Regions from separate parts of the Thalassiella azotivora genome, predicted to be linked through region 1. Evidence: predicted binding sites of a transcription regulator. Region 1 holds the regulator's gene; each other region holds the start of a gene.
What was found. Region 1 encodes HrcA, which represses chaperone genes, less so after heat shock. Its sites were predicted from a motif close to GNTNGCACTCGGNNNNNCCGAGTGCNANC; they were not measured.

Region 1 (4,163 bases):
GCCACACGATCAGCGGCGCGAGGAAGCCGAAGAGGATGCCGCCGAGGTGGGCCAGCATCGCCCACATCCGCTGGTCCGACGGGCTCATCTCGGTGGAGAGCCCCTGCCCAGCGGGAGCCTGCTGCGGGTAGCCCTGCTGGGGGTAACCCTGCTGGGGGTAGCCCTGCTGCGGCTGACCCTGCGGGGTCCCGCCCTGCTGCGGGCCGGGGGCCCCCGCCTGGCTGTAGGGGTCCTGGGGTGCCTGCGGCTGGTCGCTCACGTGTCCTCGCTCTGTCGTCGCGCACCGGCGTCCCCGGTGCCGCGGTGTGTGCGTGCGGCGGTCACGCTAGCGGTGCGCGGCTCGCCCGCGGGCCCGTATCGGGGAAGCGTCATCGAGTCGGAACACGCGCGTGCAGCCGGTCCTGCTGGACCGTCGGCGCGCCGTCACCGGGCGCTCACCGACCGTTTCGGCTCGCGCCCGGATCGCGACGTCCGGGCGGCGCCCGGTCAGCTCACGAAGCGGATCGTCAGCGGGTACCGGAACTCCTCGCCGCGGTTGGCTGCGACGGCTCCGAGGATCACCAGGATCAGGTAGGCGATGCCGACGAGCGGCAGCAGGACGAACCCGACGAGCACGATCAGCAGCACCGCCGATACGACGATGTAGATCAGCCAGGTCAGGTTGAAGTTGAGGGCCTCGACCGCCTGCCGGCGCGCGTAGGGGGAGCGGTCGCCGATCACCAGCATGCAGACCAGCGGGCCGAGGAACCCCAGGGCGACGTACGCGGCGGCGAACGCCGACAGGTGCGACACGACCGCCCACGTCCGCTCCTGGTCGGGGCTCATCGCGTCGGGTCGCGGCGGCCCCTGCGGCCCGGGGTGGGCGCCGGGGTAGCCACCAGGAGCACCGGGGTAGCCACCGGACGGTCCGGGGTAGCCGCCGGACGGTCCGGGGTAGCCGCCGGGCTGCGGGCCAGGTGGCGGCCCCGGAGGTGGCGTCGGGCCACCGGACGGCGTCGCGCCACCGGGCGGCGTGGGGCCGGTGCCCTGAGCCGGCGCGGGACCCTGCCCGGGCGCGCCGGGGGCTGCGGGACGGTCGGCGGGCTGCGCGGGACGCTCGTGCTCGGGGGTGCTCATCGTCTCTCCTCGTGGTGCCGGGGACCGGTCGGATCCCGGTGCTCCCACGCTAGGAGTGACGGACGCGGCGTCCCACCCGGTTCCCCGGCCAGATGCCCCGGGGGACAACCCCCGCCTCGCCGTTCAGGCCCCCGGGTCCGCCGTGACGAAGTCGATCAGCTCCTCGACGCGACCGAGCAGGGCCGGCTCGAGGTCGCTGTAGTCGCGGACGGTGCCCAGGATGCGCTTCCACCCCCGCGCGACGTCCGCCTGGGTGTCGTGCTCCCAACCGAGCTCGGCCAGGACGCCGTGCTTCCACGACCGTCCCCGGGGGATCGTCGGCCACTGCGACCAGCCGAGGCGCTGCGGACGGACGGCCTGCCAGACGTCGACGTACGGGTGCCCGACGACCAGCACGTGCGGGGCGTAGCGGGAGTCCGCCAGGGCCTCGCGGGCGATCCGTGCCTCCTTGCTGCCGTCGACCAGGTGGTCCACCAGCACACCCAGCCGGCGGCCCGGTCCGGGCGCGAACCGGGCGACCTCCGCGGCCAGGTCGTCGACGCCGTCCAGCGGCTCCACCACGACGCCCTCGATCCGCAGGTCGTCGCCCCACACCTTCTCGACCAGCTCGGCGTCGTGCCGGCCCTCGACCCAGATCCGCGACCCGCGCGCGACCCGGGCGCGCGCGCCGTGCACGGCCGTCGACCCGGAGGCCGTGCGCGCGGGACGCGTGGGTGCCGCCGCGGCCCGCGGCGGCACCAGGCGGACGGGCGACCCCTCCAGCAGGAAGCCGGGTCCCAGGGGGAAGGAGCGGGTGCGACCGCGGCGGTCCTCCAGCGCCACGACGTGCACCCCGCCGCTCTTCTCCACCCTGACGACGGCACCGCACCACCCGGTCTCCGCGTCCTCCACGACGAGGTCGCGGTCGGCGGGCACCTCCGGCAGCTCCCGGCGGCGCGGCGGCCCCCCGGCCAGCACGTCGCTGCCGTAGCGGTCGTCGGTCTGGGCCCCGGGGCGGGGAGCGGGCGTCGTCACCGGGGCAGGGTAGGGGCGCGTGCCCGCCCGCCGGGGTCGACACGACGACGAACCGCGGGGCAGCGCGTAGACTTGGCACTCCGAGCGCCAGAGTGCCAGCCTGGGCCCGCCGGGCGCGGGGACGACGACGCCCACGGCGCGCCGGTCCCGGCCGGGCCGCCCCGGACGACGGGCAGGGCGGCGGGACCGGACGTCGGGCAGGCGGGACGAGCGACCGAGGAGGTGGAGCGGGTGAGTGACGAGCGCAGGCTGTCGGTGCTGCGGGCCATCGTCGAGGACTACGTGGAGACCCGGGAGCCCGTCGGCTCCAAGGTGCTCGTCGAGCGCCACAACCTCGGCGTCTCGCCGGCCACCATCCGCAACGACATGGCCGCGCTGGAGGAGGAGGGGTACATCGCCCAGCCGCACACCAGCGCCGGGCGGGTCCCCACCGACAAGGGCTACCGCCTGTTCGTCGACCGGCTGGCCAGCGTCAAGCCGCTCAGCGCCGCAGAGCGGCGCGCCATCCAGACCCTCATCTCCGACCCCGTCGACCTGGACGACGTGCTCGAGCGCACCGTGCGCGCGCTCGCCCGGCTCACCCACCAGGTCGCCGTCGTCCAGTACCCGTCACTGAGCCGGTCCACCGTGCGCCACGTCGAGCTCGTGCCGCTCGGCGGGACGCGCCTGCTCGTCGTCCTCATCACCGACACCGGCCGGGTCGAGCAGCGGATGGTCGACATCGGCGTGCCCGTCCCCGAGCAGGTCGTCGGCGAGCTGCGGGCGCGCCTCAACGACGTCGCGGCCGGGCAGCCGATGAGCGCCGTCCCCGGCCGCCTCGAGGCGGTGCCCGAGGCGTTCCGGCCCGAGGACCGCGACCTCGTGCGCGCCGTCCTCGCGGCCGTCGAGGACTCCCTGTCCGCCGAGCGCGAGGACCGGGTGGTGCTGGCCGGCACCGCGAACCTGGCGCGCGCGGGCACCGACTTCACCTCGCTGTCGCCGGTGCTGGAGGCCATCGAGGAGCAGGTCGTCCTGCTGCGGCTGCTGTCCGAGATGGCCGACGACCCGACCAGCGGGGTGTCCGTGCGGATCGGCCACGAGAACGACCACGAGGGCCTGCTCGGCACGTCCCTGGTGTCCAGCGCCTACGGCACGGGCGGTGACGCCGTGGCCCGCCTCGGGGTCCTCGGCCCGACCCGGATGGACTACCCGACGACGATGGCCGCCGTCCGCGCCGTGGCCCGCTACGTGTCGCGGATCATCGCCGGGTGAGCCCGCCGCCGTCCGCGCGGCAGCGCCCGCCGTTGCCCCGACCTGCCACCGACCGGCGGTGCACCCGCCGCCCGACCAGCGCCCGAGACCCTAGGGAGCGACCCCACCCGTGAGCGACCACTACGAGGTGCTCGGCGTCAGCCGGGACGCCTCGCCCGAGGACATCAAGAAGGCCTACCGCCGGCTCGCCCGCCAGCTGCACCCCGACGTCAACCCCGGCCCCGAGGCCGCGGACCGGTTCAAGGACGTCTCCCGCGCCTACGAGGTGCTCTCCAGCCCCGAGAAGCGCCGGGCGTACGACATGGGCGGGGACGCCGCGACCGGACCCGGGGCCGGGTTCGGACCGGGGTTCGGGTTCAGCGACATCTTCGAGACGATCTTCGGCCAGGCCGGCGCCCGCGGGCCGGCGTCCCGGCAGCGTCCCGGCCAGAACGCGCTGATCCGGCTGGAGGTCGACCTGCGCGAGGCCGTCTTCGGCTCCGAGCGCGAGGTGCAGGTCGACACGGCGGTGCTGTGCCAGACGTGCCAGGGCACCTGCTGCCGGCCGGGGACGTCGCCGCGCGAGTGCGAGGTCTGCCACGGCCGCGGGCAGGTGCAGCGGATGGCGCGCTCGCTGCTCGGCCAGGTGATGACGACGTCCGCGTGCCCCGCGTGCGGCGGCTACGGCACGGTCATCCCCGAGCCGTGCCTGGAGTGCTCCGGCGAGGGCCGGGTGCGCACCCGCCGCACCCTGCGGATCAAGGTGCCCGCGGGCGTGGACACCGGCACCCGGATCCAGCTCG
Region 2 (4,163 bases), on a different contig from region 1:
GCGGCCAGCGGGCGGCCGAGCTCGGCGCAGCACACGTCGCGACGGCCGTTGGTGCAGACCAGGTAGGTGGTGCCCATGGCGGTCGCGCCGTCCGGCAGGCGCCCGTCGCGCAGGTCGTCGAGCAGGGCGGGTACGTCCCAGCGGGTCACGTCGTCCAGCCTGTCGACCCGCATCCAGGCGCCGGCGCCCCCGGTCGCCGTCACGGCGACCAGCCCGACGCGCGGGCGGCCGGCCGGCCCGGGGGTCGCGCGGTGCCGCCGGACGAGCAGCGGGGTCACGCCGGCCGGTTTGAGCCGGTCGACCAGGTCCTGCCCGTGCGCGCCCAGTCCCTCCACGGCCCGCGCCTGCCAGGGGCCGCCGTGCTCGAGCAGCACGTACCCACCGGCGGGGGCGGCGCTGCCGGCCAGCGGCTCGCCGAGGTCCAGCGAGACCCGCGAGCAGGCATCGTCCCGGGTGCTGGTCACGCCGCGACGCTACCCATGCCCCATCAGCCGTCCGGCAGCGGGCGAGGTGCTGGCGTTGCTGCCGTCAGGGCCGGTGGTGGACGACGGGGCCGACGCGCAGCAGCGGCTCCTCGGTCGGGCGGGACGGCCGGTCGCCGTGGCGGGCCGGGGACGGCGTCGGGCCTCGGCCGGCCAGGGCCTCGAGCAGCCGCCGGTAGGCGGCCCGGACCTCGTCCAGATCCTCGGTCGGTCCCGGCCGGGTGCTGCTGTCGGGGTGGTGGCTTCGCAGGTGGTGCAGGTAGGCGCGCCGGACCTGCTCGCGGGAGGCGTCCTCGGGCACGCCGAGCACCTCGTGCGGTGCGCGCGGGACCACGTCGCCCTCCGTTCGCTACGGGCACGGGCCGGCCGGCGCCCCGGGGGGACGCCGGCCGGCCGAGCGGGTCACCGGCTGGTCGGACCGGGTCCGGTGGTCAGCCGGAGAGGGCCTGCCGACCCTCGGTCGGCGCCTTGATCTCGATCTTCCGCGGCTTCGCCTGCTCGGCGATCGGGATCGTCAGCCGCAGGACGCCCGCCTCGTACGAGGCCTCGACGCGGTCGACGTCCAGGGTGTCGCCGAGGAAGAGCTGCCGGCTGAAGACGCCGGTCGGCCGCTCGTTGACGACCATCTCGCGGTCGCCCGCCGAGGCCTTGCGCTCGGCCTTGACGGTCAGCACGTTGCGCTCGACGTCCAGCTCGATGGCGTCGGGGGAGACCCCGGGCAGGTCGAACGTGACGACGAGCGAGTGGTCGTCGCGCCAGGCGTCCATGGGCATGACGGCCGGGCGGTTGGTGGTGCCGAGCACCTGCTGGGTGAGCCTGTCGAGCTCGCGGAACGGGTCGGTGCGCATCAACACGGTGAACACCTCCTGAGTACACGGGTCATGCGTCGCGCACTCCCAGCCAGGACCTGCGCCCGCCCGCAACCTCGACGAGCCTCGGTCGATCTATGCTGGCTGGTACACATTTCTTATAGCACCGGCCAGGCGGCCGTGCAAGCACTCTCCGATGGAGAGTGCTAACTCGACGACCACGGAGGTGCGGGGTGGCGGAGGCGCGACCGTCCGGCCGGGACGACGACGCCGCGGTCTACGGCATCGGCGTGGCCGCCGAGCTCGCCGGCACCGGCGTCCAGAACCTCCGTGCGTACGAGCGCAGGGGTCTGCTCGACCCGCAGCGCACCGCGGGCGGCACCCGGCGCTACAGCGAGAACGACGTCGTCCGGGTGCGCCGCATCACCGTGCTGCTCGCCGAGGGCCTCAACCTCGCCGGAGTGGCGATGGTGCTCGACCTCGAGGAGGAGAACCGCCGGCTGCGTGACGGGCGGCCCAGGTCGGGTCGTGCGGGTGGGTGACGGTCGGACGGGGGTGGCCTGCCGACGTCGCGCGGGGGCGAACCGCCTCATGGCCCGTAGACGCGGCGGACGAGTGCGTCGAAGGCGCGGTCGGGCAGCAGGTGGCGCGTCCGCAGGATGGTCCCGGCGCCCCTGCCGGCGGCGTAGCGGGGGCGGGGGCGGGGTGTGGTCGCCGCGCGCACGATCGTGCGCGCCACAGCCTCGGGCCTGGCCGCCGTGACCGGGCTGCTGTCGACGCGCTCCAGCACCGCGGCGACGGCGCGGGCCTGGTCGGCGTAGGCCGAACCGGCCGACCGGTCGAGCATCCCCTGGCGGGCGATCGGACACCGTGCGGCGCGAGCTCGACCCGGAGGCTGTCGCTGAGTCCCTCCACGGCGAACTTGGTGGCGTGGTACCAGGCGCCCAGCGGCTCGTAGATGCGCCCGCCGACGGACGACACGTTGACCACCCGGCCCTGGCGGCGCTCGCGCATCCCCGGCAGGACGAGCTGGGTCAGCCGCGCGAGGCCGACGACGTTCACCTCCAGCTGGCGGCGGGCCTCGTCCATCGGCACGTCCTCGAGGGCGCCGTACGAACCGTAGCCCGCGTTGTTCACGAGGACGTCGACCCGTCCGTGCTCGGCGAGCACGCCCTGGACGCAGGCGGTCATCGACGCGTCGTCGGTGACGTCGAGTCGCCTGACGTCCACGCCGAGGGCGGCGAGGGGCTGCATGCGGTCGACGCGCCGGGCCGCGGCGACGACCGTGAACCCCTTGTCCTGCAGCTGGACGGCGGTCTGCTCGCCGATGCCCGACGAGGCGCCGGTGACGAGGGCGACGGGGGGTGCGGTCATGGCTTCTCCTCAAGAGGACAGTGATCTGTTATCTCGGGAGCGTAGGGCCGGGAGCTCAGCATGTAAAGCGACACCGTCCTGTTAGGCTCGCCGTGTGACGACCCCGGGCTTCCAGCGCGCGAGGACGCCGGAGCAGCAGCAGGAGCGACGCCGCGCCGTGCTCGACGCCGCCCGCGACCTCCTCGACAGCCGGCCGCTGGCCGAGATCAGCCTGCGCGAGCTCGGTCGCCGCGTCGGGCTCGCGACCTCGAACGTCGTCCGCTACTTCCCGACGCGGGAGGCGGTCTTCCTCGCGGTGCTGGTCGATGACTGGTCCGACTGGCTCGAGGACGTCGGCGAGCGGCTGGCTCGTCCGGGCGGGCCGGGGCCGCCGGCGGCGGCCCGGGCGCGAGCGGCCGAGGTGGTCGCCGGGACCCTCGCCGAGCGCCCCCGGCTGTGCGCCCTCGTCGCCGCCGCGCCCGCGGTGCTGGAGCGCAACGTCCCGCTCGAGACGGCCCGGGAGTTCAAGACCGCGGCGCTCGAGCGGACCGAGCGGCTCGGCCGCCTGCTCGCCGACGCCGTCCCCGGTCTCGCACCGCAGCAGGCCACGCGCCTGGCCGGGCTTGTGTGGGTCCTGGTGGCGGGTGCGTGGCCGATGGCCACACCGACCCCGGTCGTGCGCCAGGTGCTGGCCGAGCCCGGCTACGAGGCTGTGTGCGTGGACTTCGCCCCCGACCTCGGCGCCACGCTGAAGGTCCTGCTCGACGGGATGCTGGGACCCGCCTGAGTCAGGACGGCGGCAGCACGTCCGTCTGCGCGGGCACCTCGTCCTGCGGCAGCAGCCCGACGGGGCAGGTCAGCCCGTTCGGCCCGTGGTTGCAGTACCCGCCCGGGTTCTTGTGCAGGTACTGCTGGTGGTAGCCCTCGGCGTAGTAGAACGGCCCCGCCTCCTGCGCCGGACGCAGCTCGGTTGTGATCCGGCCCAGCCGGTGCGCGTCGAGCTCCTTCTGGAACGCCTCGCGGGTGGCCTCCACGGCGCGCTGCTGGCCGGGCGTCGTCCAGTACACCGCGGAGCGGTACTGCGTGCCGACGTCGTTGCCCTGCCGGTTCGCCGTCGTCGGGTCGTGGTTCTCCCAGAAGGCCTTCAGCAGCAGCTCGGGGGACGTGCGCCGCGGGTCGTAGGCGACGAGGACCGCCTCGGTGTGGCCCGTCCGCCCGGTGCACGTCTCCTCGTACGTCGGGTGCGCGGTGAAGCCCCCCGTGTAGCCCGCCGCCGTCGTGACCACACCGGGCAGCTGCCAGAAGATGCGCTCGGCGCCCCAGAAGCACCCCATCGCCACGTACAGCACCTCCGTGCCGTCGGGCCAGGGGCCCTCCAGCGGCGTGCCGAGCACCGCGTGCGTCGAGGGCACCTCGTAGGGCCGGTGGGCGCGGCCGGGCAGGGCCTCGTCCGCCGTGACCATCGTGCGGGCCAGCTTGCTGCCGAACAGCGACATGGTTCTCCTGCTCCTCGGGTGTC
Region 3 (4,163 bases), on a different contig from region 1:
CCATCCGCGAGCTCTTCGACATGTCGGCGACGCGGTACTACCAGGTGCTCAACAGCCTGCTCGACTCGCCCGAGGCCCTGGCGTACGACCCGATGCTCGTCAAGCGCCTGCGCCGGATGCGCGCCACCCGGCAGCGGGCGCGCTCGGCCCGCCGCCTCGGCGTCCAGGTCTGACCCGCGCCCCTTGCGCGGACCCGTACCCTGCCGGGCGTGACCGAACGCCGCACCTACCCGCCCGACGAGTTCGACCGCGTCCAGGGCCCGCCCGCTCGTCGCGGCGCGCACCGCGGTCGGCCGAGCCCGGTGCTGGCCGCGCTGCCCGTCGTCGCCGTGCTCGCGGTCGTCGGCGGGGTGGCCTGGGGCTTCTCCACCCTGCTCGGCGACGGCCGGGTCGAGTCGGCGATCTCGGCCCCGGCGGGTGACGAGACGGTCGCACCGGCACCGCAGGACCCCGCCACCGAGCCCGCGCCGGGGACGGACCCCGGGACCGTCGCCCCTGAGCCCACGGTCGAGCCCACGCCGACCGCCACGGTCGACCGCGACGTCACGTTCCGGGTGCTCAACAGCACCACGGTCGGGGGGCTGGCCGCCCGCGGGGCGCAGGCGCTCGAGGACGCCGGCTGGACGGTCTCGGGGACCGACAACTACCGCGCCGGCGAGATGGACACGACCGTCTTCTACAACGACCCCGGGCTCGAGGCCACCGCCGCCGCGATCGCCGAGGACCTCGGCGGCGCGCTGACCACGCTGGACCCGAACCTCGAGGACGACCTGTCGGTCATCCTCGGCGCGGACTTCGACTGACCACCCGGGGACGGCGCCGCGGCGGTGGGGTCCCGCCCTCCGTCCGGTACCCGCCGTCGGCGAGCCCGGCCCGCACCTCGAACGGGTTGGCCCGCGCGGCGTCCCCGACGCGCAGCACCGACCACAGGCTGGCCAGGCCGTAGGCGGGCAGGAACCCGACCGGTCCCAGCCAGCACGCCCACTGGGCCGCGTGGCGTCGCTCGTGGGCGAGCAGCCTCGGGCGCGAGCGAGCCGACCCGACGTCCATCCGGAGCAGGACGACGTCCCCGACGGTCACGGCGCGGGCGCGCGGAGCGGGGAAGCGGGCCGCGTACTCGCAGGCGAGCAGCAGCCCGTCCGGTCCGGGCTCGACGCGGGCGCGGCCGAGGCGGGCCAGGAGCAGGCCGCCGGCGGTCGCCCCGGTGAGCAGGTTGACCGTCGAGCGCCACCGGACGAGGCGCGGTGACGGTCCGGTCGAGGGGTGCGCCGGCCGGTGAGACGGCCTGCGGTCGGTGCCCATCGGCGCCCTCCTCCACCCGGTGACTGCGCGTCACCCCGTCGTGTCGTCGCGTGCTCAACGACCCTCGCCACCAGCATGATCGCCCGCTAGGGTGGCGCGCGGTCGAACAGTTCGATGAGCACGTCCTACCTGCACCACCTGCACGGAAGGCCCGCACGTTGGACCATCGCGGACCACGCGAGCGTGAGACCCGGTCCGTCGCAGGGCCGCACCGCAGCAAGTGACACAGGAGTGGGAATGGCTCAGGGAACCGTCAAGTGGTTCAACGCCGAGAAGGGCTACGGCTTCATCACCGTCGACGGCGGTGGTCCGGACGTGTTCGTCCACTGGTCCGCGATCCAGGCGGACGGCTACCGCTCGCTCGACGAGGGGCAGCAGGTCGAGTTCGAGGTCGGCCAGGGTCAGAAGGGCCCCCAGGCCGAGTCGGTCCGCGCCCTGTGACCACGGGCTGGTCGGCCTGACCAGCAGACGACCGGCGACGGGTCGCCCCCCGACCCGTCGCCGAGGCGGCCACCGGTGTCGGTGGCAGCGCGGCGAGAGCGCCGTCGGCTCCGGCCGGCGGCGCTCTCGCTTGCACTCGCCACTCCCGAGTGCTAATCATTGACCTGGCACTCCCCTGTGGAGAGTGCCAAAGGTCGGCCGGCGAGGGCCGGTGCCGGGCGCGCAAGGGTCGCCCGGTCGCCGTCCCGTCCGTCGCGGGCGCTGGGCTGACCCCGACAGCCACCACCCGTCACCGGGAGGAACCACCCGCATGGCCAAGATCATCTCCTTCAACGAGGAGGCCCGGCGCGGTCTCGAGCGCGGTATGAACCAGCTCGCGGACGCCGTCAAGGTCACCCTCGGTCCGAAGGGCCGCAACGTCGTCCTCGAGAAGAAGTGGGGCGCCCCCACCATCACCAACGATGGTGTGAGCATCGCCAAGGAGATCGAGCTCGAGGACCCCTACGAGAAGATCGGCGCCGAGCTCGTCAAGGAGGTCGCCAAGAAGACGGACGACGTCGCTGGCGACGGCACCACCACCGCCACCGTGCTCGCCCAGGCGATGGTCCGCGAGGGTCTGCGCAACGTGGCCGCGGGTGCGAACCCGATGGCGCTCAAGCGCGGCATCGAGCAGGCCGTCGAGGCCGTCTCGGGCCAGCTGCTCTCCTCCGCCAAGGAGGTCGAGACCAAGGAGCAGATCGCGCAGACCGCCGGCATCTCCGCCGGTGACGCGTCCATCGGCGAGCTGATCGCCGAGGCGATGGACAAGGTCGGCAAGGAAGGCGTCATCACCGTCGAGGAGAGCAACACCTTCGGGCTCGAGCTCGAGCTCACCGAGGGCATGCGCTTCGACAAGGGCTACTCCTCGCCGTACTTCGTCACGGACGCCGAGCGCATGGAGGCCGTCCTCGAGGACCCGTACATCCTCTTCGCCGAGTCCAAGATCTCCTCGATCAAGGACCTGCTGCCGCTGCTGGAGAAGGTCACCCAGTCCGGCAAGCCGCTGCTGATCATCTCCGAGGACGTCGAGGGCGAGGCCATGGCCACGCTCGTCGTCAACAAGATCCGCGGCATCTTCAAGTCGGCCGCCGTCAAGGCCCCCGGCTTCGGCGACCGCCGCAAGGCGATGCTGCAGGACATGGCCATCCTCACCGGTGGCCAGGTCATCTCCGAGACCGTCGGTCTCAAGCTGGAGAACACGACCCTCGACCTGCTCGGCCAGGCCCGCAAGGTCGTCATCACCAAGGACGAGACGACGATCGTCGAGGGCGCCGGCGACGCCGACCAGATCGCCGGCCGGGTGAACCAGATCCGCGCCGAGATCGAGAAGTCGGACTCCGACTACGACCGCGAGAAGCTCCAGGAGCGCCTCGCCAAGCTGGCCGGCGGCGTCGCCGTCATCAAGGCCGGCGCGGCGACCGAGGTCGAGCTCAAGGAGCGCAAGCACCGTATCGAGGACGCGGTGCGCAACGCCAAGGCCGCCGTCGAGGAGGGCATCGTCGCCGGTGGTGGCGTCGCCCTCATCCAGGCCGGTGCCGCGACGTTCGACAAGCTCGAGCTGACCGGTGACGAGGCGACCGGCGCCAACATCGTCAGGCTGGCGATCGAGGCCCCGCTCAAGCAGATCGCGGTCAACGCCGGCCTCGAGGGCGGCGTCGTGGCGGAGAAGGTGCGCAACCTCGAGGTCGGCCACGGCCTCAACGCCGCCACCGGCGAGTACGTCGACATGCTCGCTGCCGGGATCAACGACCCGGTGAAGGTGACGCGCTCGGCGCTGCAGAACGCGGCCAGCATCGCGGCCCTGTTCCTCACCACCGAGGCGGTCATCGCCGACAAGCCCGAGAAGGCCGCTGCGGCCGCCCCGGGCGCCGGCGACATGGGCGGCATGGACTTCTGATCCAGCCCGCTCACGCCTGAGCACGTCCGGAGGGCGGCACCCCGCGCGGGGTGCCGCCCTCCGTCGCGTCATGGGACCCGCGGCACCGTCGCCCTCCCCGCTGCGTCCCCCGTCAGATCCCCTGTACCCACTGATCGTCAGACCGTGATGGTGGCTATCACCACCACTCCGGTCTGACGATCAGCTGCGTCCCGGGGGCTCGAGCCGCGGGTCTCGTCAGTGGGTCGGGGCCGGGGCTGGGGCATCATCGAGGGGTGGCCCTGCTCATCGACCCACCTGCCTGGCCGGCGCACGGCCGGTTGTGGTCGCACCTGGTGAGCGACGTGTCCCTGGAGGAGCTGCACGGGTTCGCCGTGTGGGTGGGCATCCCGCGCCGGGCGTTCGACCTCGACCACTACGACGTGCCGGACGTCCGCTACGACGACCTGGTGGCCGCCGGGGCCCTGCCGGTCGGCACGAAGGACCTGCTCCGGCGTCTCGTGGA
Region 4 (4,163 bases), on a different contig from region 1:
TCGTGTCGTCCTTGGTGACGACGACGCGCCGCGCGGTGCCGAGCACCTCGAGACCCACCTGGTCCAGCTTGAGGCCGACGTCCGGGGTGACGACCTGGGCGCCGGTCAGGACGGCCATGTCCTCGAGCATCGCCTTGCGGCGGTCACCGAAGCCGGGGGCCTTCACCGCGGCGGCGTTGAACGTGCCGCGGATCTTGTTGACGACGAGGGTCGACAGCGCCTCGCCCTCGACGTCCTCGGCCACGATGAGCAGCGGCTTGGAGGTCTGGACGACCTTCTCCAGCAGCGGCAGCAGGTCGGCGACGGCGGAGATCTTGCCCTGGTGGACCAGGACGTGGGTGTCCTCGAGGACGGCCTCCATCCGCTCGGCGTCGGTGACGAAGTACGGCGAGATGTAGCCCTTGTCGAACTGCAGGCCCTCGGTGAAGTCGAGCTCCATCGCGGTCGAGGAGGACTCCTCGACCGTGATGACGCCGTCCTTGCCGACCTTGTCGAACGCCTCGGCGATGAGCTCGCCGATCGTGCGGTCCTGCGCGGATAGCGCGGCCACGTGGGCGATGTCGTCCTTGCCGTCGACCTCGCGGGCGGCCTCGAGCAGCGCGTCGGAGAGCGCCTCGACGGCCGTGTTGATGCCGCGGTTCAGGCCCGCGGGCGAGGCGCCGGCGGCGACGTTGCGCAGGCCCTCGTGCACCAGCGCCTGCGCCAGCACGGTCGCGGTCGTGGTGCCGTCACCCGCGACGTCGTTCGTCTTGGTCGCGACCTCCTTGGCGAGCTGGGCGCCGAGGTTCTCGTACGGGTCCTCCAGCTCGACCTCGCGGGCGATGGTGACACCGTCGTTGGTGATGGTGGGGGCGCCCCACTTCTTGTCGAGGACGACGTTGCGGCCCTTGGGGCCGAGCGTCACCTTGACGGCGTTGGCGAGCGCGTCGACACCGCGCTCCAGGGAGCGCCGTGCGGAGTCGTCGAACTCCAGGGTCTTGGGCATGGTGATCCTCCGGTTCGGACGCACCGGGCGGTTGCGCCGGCGGGTGCGTGCAGGGCGTGCGGGGAGCGCACGCGGGGTGGTCGTGCCGGTCGGTCGTCGCGGGCCCCAGCACGCACGCCCCGGCGTTCCGGCGGGGCCGGACGCCGGGGCGTGCGCGTGTCAGGGACGCCGCGTCACTTGGTGACGACGGCCAGCACGTCGCGGGCCGACAGGATCAGCAGCTCCTCGCCGCCGTACTTGACCTCGGTGCCGCCGTACTTGCTGTAGATGACCTTGTCGCCGACCTGCACGTCCAGCGGGACGCGCTGGCCGTTGTCGTCGATACGGCCCGGACCGATCGCGAGGACCTCGCCCTCCTGGGGCTTCTCCTTCGCGGTGTCCGGGATGACCAGGCCGGAGGCGGTCGTCTGCTCGGCCTCGAGGGCCTTGACGACGATCCGGTCCTCGAGCGGCTTGATGGAGACCGACACGTGCGGACCTCCCCTTCGCAGTTCGCAGGTTCAGTGGTGTGGGACTGTCGGCCCGGAGGTGCGCCGCACGTCGTCGCGGTGCCGTGCGGCACGGCCCGGGCGTTGGCACCCTCACGGGGAGAGTGCCAACGCGACTCTAGGACCGGCGTTAGCACTCGCGCAAGCCGAGTGCCAGCGGTGTCGTCCGGTCGGGCAGCGGACCGCCGGCCCGTCCCCCGGGCCCGCCCGCCGCGGCGGCGCCCGCAGGGCGCCTGGCAGGATCGGACGGTGGACGCGACCGGCCTGTCGGCCCTGCTGACCCCCGAGGGGTGGGCCCTGCTCGAGGCGCTGCCCCCCTACGAGGAGCAGCAGGCGATGGCGCTCGGCCAGCGGCTGCGCGACGACGGCCTCGACCCGGCGCTCGTGGCCGCCGCCCTGACCCAGTCGCGGCTGCGCGCCCGGGGGCGGGCGAAGTTCGGGCCGTTCGCCGACGGCATGCTGTTCACGGCGGAGGGTCTGGAGCAGGCGACCCGGCTGGAGGTCGCCGCCCGCCACGCGCAGCGGTTCACCGCCGCGGGCGTGCAGCGGGTCGCCGACCTGGGCTGCGGCATCGGCGGCGACGCGATGGCGCTGGCCGGCCTGGACGTCGAGGTCCTCGCGGTCGAGCGCGACGAGGCGACCGCCTCGGTGGCGACGGTCAACCTGCGGCACTGGCCGCACGCCGCCGTCCGGCACGAGGACGCCACGACGACCGACCTCGACGGGGTCGGTGGCGCCTTCCTGGACCCGGCCCGCCGCACGTCGTCCGGGCGCCGGGTCCTCGACCCCCGGCAGGCCCAGCCGCCGCTGTCGTTCGTCACCGACCTCGCGAGCCGGCTGCCGGCGGTCGGCGCGAAGGTCGCCCCCGGGATCGGCCACGCCCTGGTGCCCGACGACGCCGAGGCGCAGTGGGTGTCCGTCGACGGGGACGTCGTGGAGGCCGGGCTGTGGTTCGGGCTGCTGGCCCGCGACGGCGTCCGGCGCAGTGCGCTGGTCCTGACCACCGGGCCCGACGGCGGTGCCGCCACCGTGGACGACGTCGGCCTGTCCCGACCCGAGGTCGGTGCCGTCGGCAGCTACCTCTACGAGCCGGACGGGGCGGTGATCCGCGCGGGACTGGTGGGTCAGGTCGCGTCGACCGTCTCCGGCCGGCTCGTGGACCGCTCGATCGCGTACGTCACGGCGGACCGGCTGGCGCGCACGCCGCTGGCGACCGCGTACGCCGTCGAGGACGTCCTGCCCTTCGGCCTGAAGTCGCTGCGCACCTACCTCCGGGACCGGCGGGTGGGGCGGCTGACCATCAAGAAGCGCGGGACGGCGGTCGAGCCCGAGCAGCTGCGCCGCCAGCTGCGCCTGTCCGGGGACCAGGAGGCGACGATCGTGCTCACCAGGGTCGCGGGTGCGCAGTCGGTCCTGGTCTGCCGGCCGGTCAGCTGACGGCGCGCGTGACGCCACCTCCCGCGGCGACCCGGCGCAGGGCGGCGACGGTGGCGGGCAGGACCAGCAGGTAGATCCCGGCGCCCACCAGCCAGGGCGCACGCAGACCCCACTGCGCGGCGACCACGCCGCCGAGCCAGGCACCCACCGGCAGCGCCCCCCAGACCGCCGTCCGCCACACGCCGTGGACCCGCCCGTAGAGCCGCGCCGGGACCACGTGCTGACGCAGCGAGACGCTGTGCACGTTCCACACGGCGACGGCCGACGCGAACAGGGCGAACGCGACGGCGACGACGGCGACGTCGCGCGCCAGGCCCACGAGGGCGACCGTCACCGCCTGGACGGCCACGGACAGCACCATCACCGGCGCCCGGCCGCAGCGGCGTCCCAGGCCCGGGGCGAGCACGGCACCGGCGACGGCGCCGGCCGCCGCGACGGCGGTCACCGCACCGAACGCCGCGGGCGGCACGCGCAGCTCCTCGAGCAGGAAGAGCACGAGCGTGGCCTGGGCCAGCGTGTTCGCCAGCGCCGCCACGGCCGACACCGCGGCCAGGGCGCGCAGACCCCGGTGGCGCCGGAGCCACCCCAGCCCCTCGCGGGCGTCCGCGGCCAGGGTCGACCGGCCGGCCCGGTCCTCGCGGGGTTCTCGGCGTCCGGGCGACAGCCGGGGCAGGCGGGTCACGAGCACCGACGCCGCGACGACGAGGACCGCCTGCAGACCGAACGGCGCCACCGCGGCGACGGCGAACAGCGCCGCCCCCGCGGGCGCGCCGAGGAAGCTGTTGGCCACCTGGACCGTGCCCTGGAGCCGGGCGTTGGCCCCGGCGAGGGCGTCGGCGGGCACGAGCCGGGGCACGGCTCCCTCCGCCGCGGCGTCGTAGCCGCACTCGGCGGCACCGAGGACCAGCACGAGGGCGAACACCCAACCGAGCGTGAGCACCTCGGCGGCCAGGCCGGCGCACACGGCCACGAGGGCGGCGGCGCGCACGCCGTTGGCCGCGAGCATCGCCGTCCGGCGCTCGACCCGGTCCACGAGCACACCGGCCGGGACGGCGAGCAGCAGGTAGGGCAGGTACACCGCGGCGGTCAGCGCGCCGACGAGCACCGGGTCGCGGGTCAGCGTCGCCGCCAGCAGCGGGACGGCGACCAGCCCCATGCCGTCCCCGAGGTTCGCCAGGCCGGCGGCCGCCCACAGCCTGCGGAACGACGCGCGGTCGCCGCCGTGGGCGGCGACCGGCTCACCGGCCGTCCGG

Region 2: ACYVQV_RS13725 (Hsp20/alpha crystallin family protein) is a predicted target of HrcA. The motif match lies at 1,474-1,502, and genes of this name have one in related genera.
Region 3: groL (chaperonin GroEL) is a predicted target of HrcA. The motif match lies at 1,872-1,900, and genes of this name have one in related genera.
Region 4: groES (co-chaperone GroES) is a predicted target of HrcA. The motif match lies at 1,603-1,631, and genes of this name have one in related genera.

What each region holds. Positions count from the first base shown of each region.
Region 1 covers NZ_BAAGTX010000003.1:154,493-158,655, reverse strand. The annotation lists gene ACYVQV_RS03510 (DUF4870 domain-containing protein) at 1-259, opposite strand, end outside; gene ACYVQV_RS03505 (DUF4870 domain-containing protein) at 487-1,116, opposite strand; gene ACYVQV_RS03500 (DUF3097 domain-containing protein) at 1,240-2,130, opposite strand; gene hrcA (heat-inducible transcriptional repressor HrcA) at 2,362-3,381, shown strand; gene dnaJ (molecular chaperone DnaJ) at 3,491-4,163, shown strand, end outside.
Region 2 covers NZ_BAAGTX010000019.1:25,120-29,282, reverse strand. The annotation lists gene ACYVQV_RS13735 (sucrase ferredoxin) at 1-464, opposite strand, end outside; gene ACYVQV_RS13730 (DnaJ domain-containing protein) at 529-816, opposite strand; gene ACYVQV_RS13725 (Hsp20/alpha crystallin family protein) at 914-1,336, opposite strand; gene ACYVQV_RS13720 (MerR family transcriptional regulator) at 1,525-1,833, shown strand; partial or broken gene ACYVQV_RS13715 (oxidoreductase) at 1,881-2,665, opposite strand; gene ACYVQV_RS13710 (TetR family transcriptional regulator) at 2,760-3,431, shown strand; gene msrA (peptide-methionine (S)-S-oxide reductase MsrA) at 3,433-4,140, opposite strand.
Region 3 covers NZ_BAAGTX010000017.1:68,015-72,177, forward strand. The annotation lists gene ACYVQV_RS12920 (DUF3263 domain-containing protein) at 1-173, shown strand, start outside; gene ACYVQV_RS12925 (LytR C-terminal domain-containing protein) at 210-803, shown strand; gene ACYVQV_RS12930 (eCIS core domain-containing protein) at 778-1,302, opposite strand; gene ACYVQV_RS12935 (cold-shock protein) at 1,540-1,743, shown strand; gene groL (chaperonin GroEL) at 2,054-3,679, shown strand; gene ACYVQV_RS12945 (DUF4031 domain-containing protein) at 3,934-4,163, shown strand, end outside.
Region 4 covers NZ_BAAGTX010000011.1:5,185-9,347, forward strand. The annotation lists gene groL (chaperonin GroEL) at 1-985, opposite strand, end outside; gene groES (co-chaperone GroES) at 1,159-1,455, opposite strand; gene ACYVQV_RS08890 (class I SAM-dependent methyltransferase) at 1,723-2,910, shown strand; gene ACYVQV_RS08895 (MFS transporter) at 2,903-4,163, opposite strand, start outside.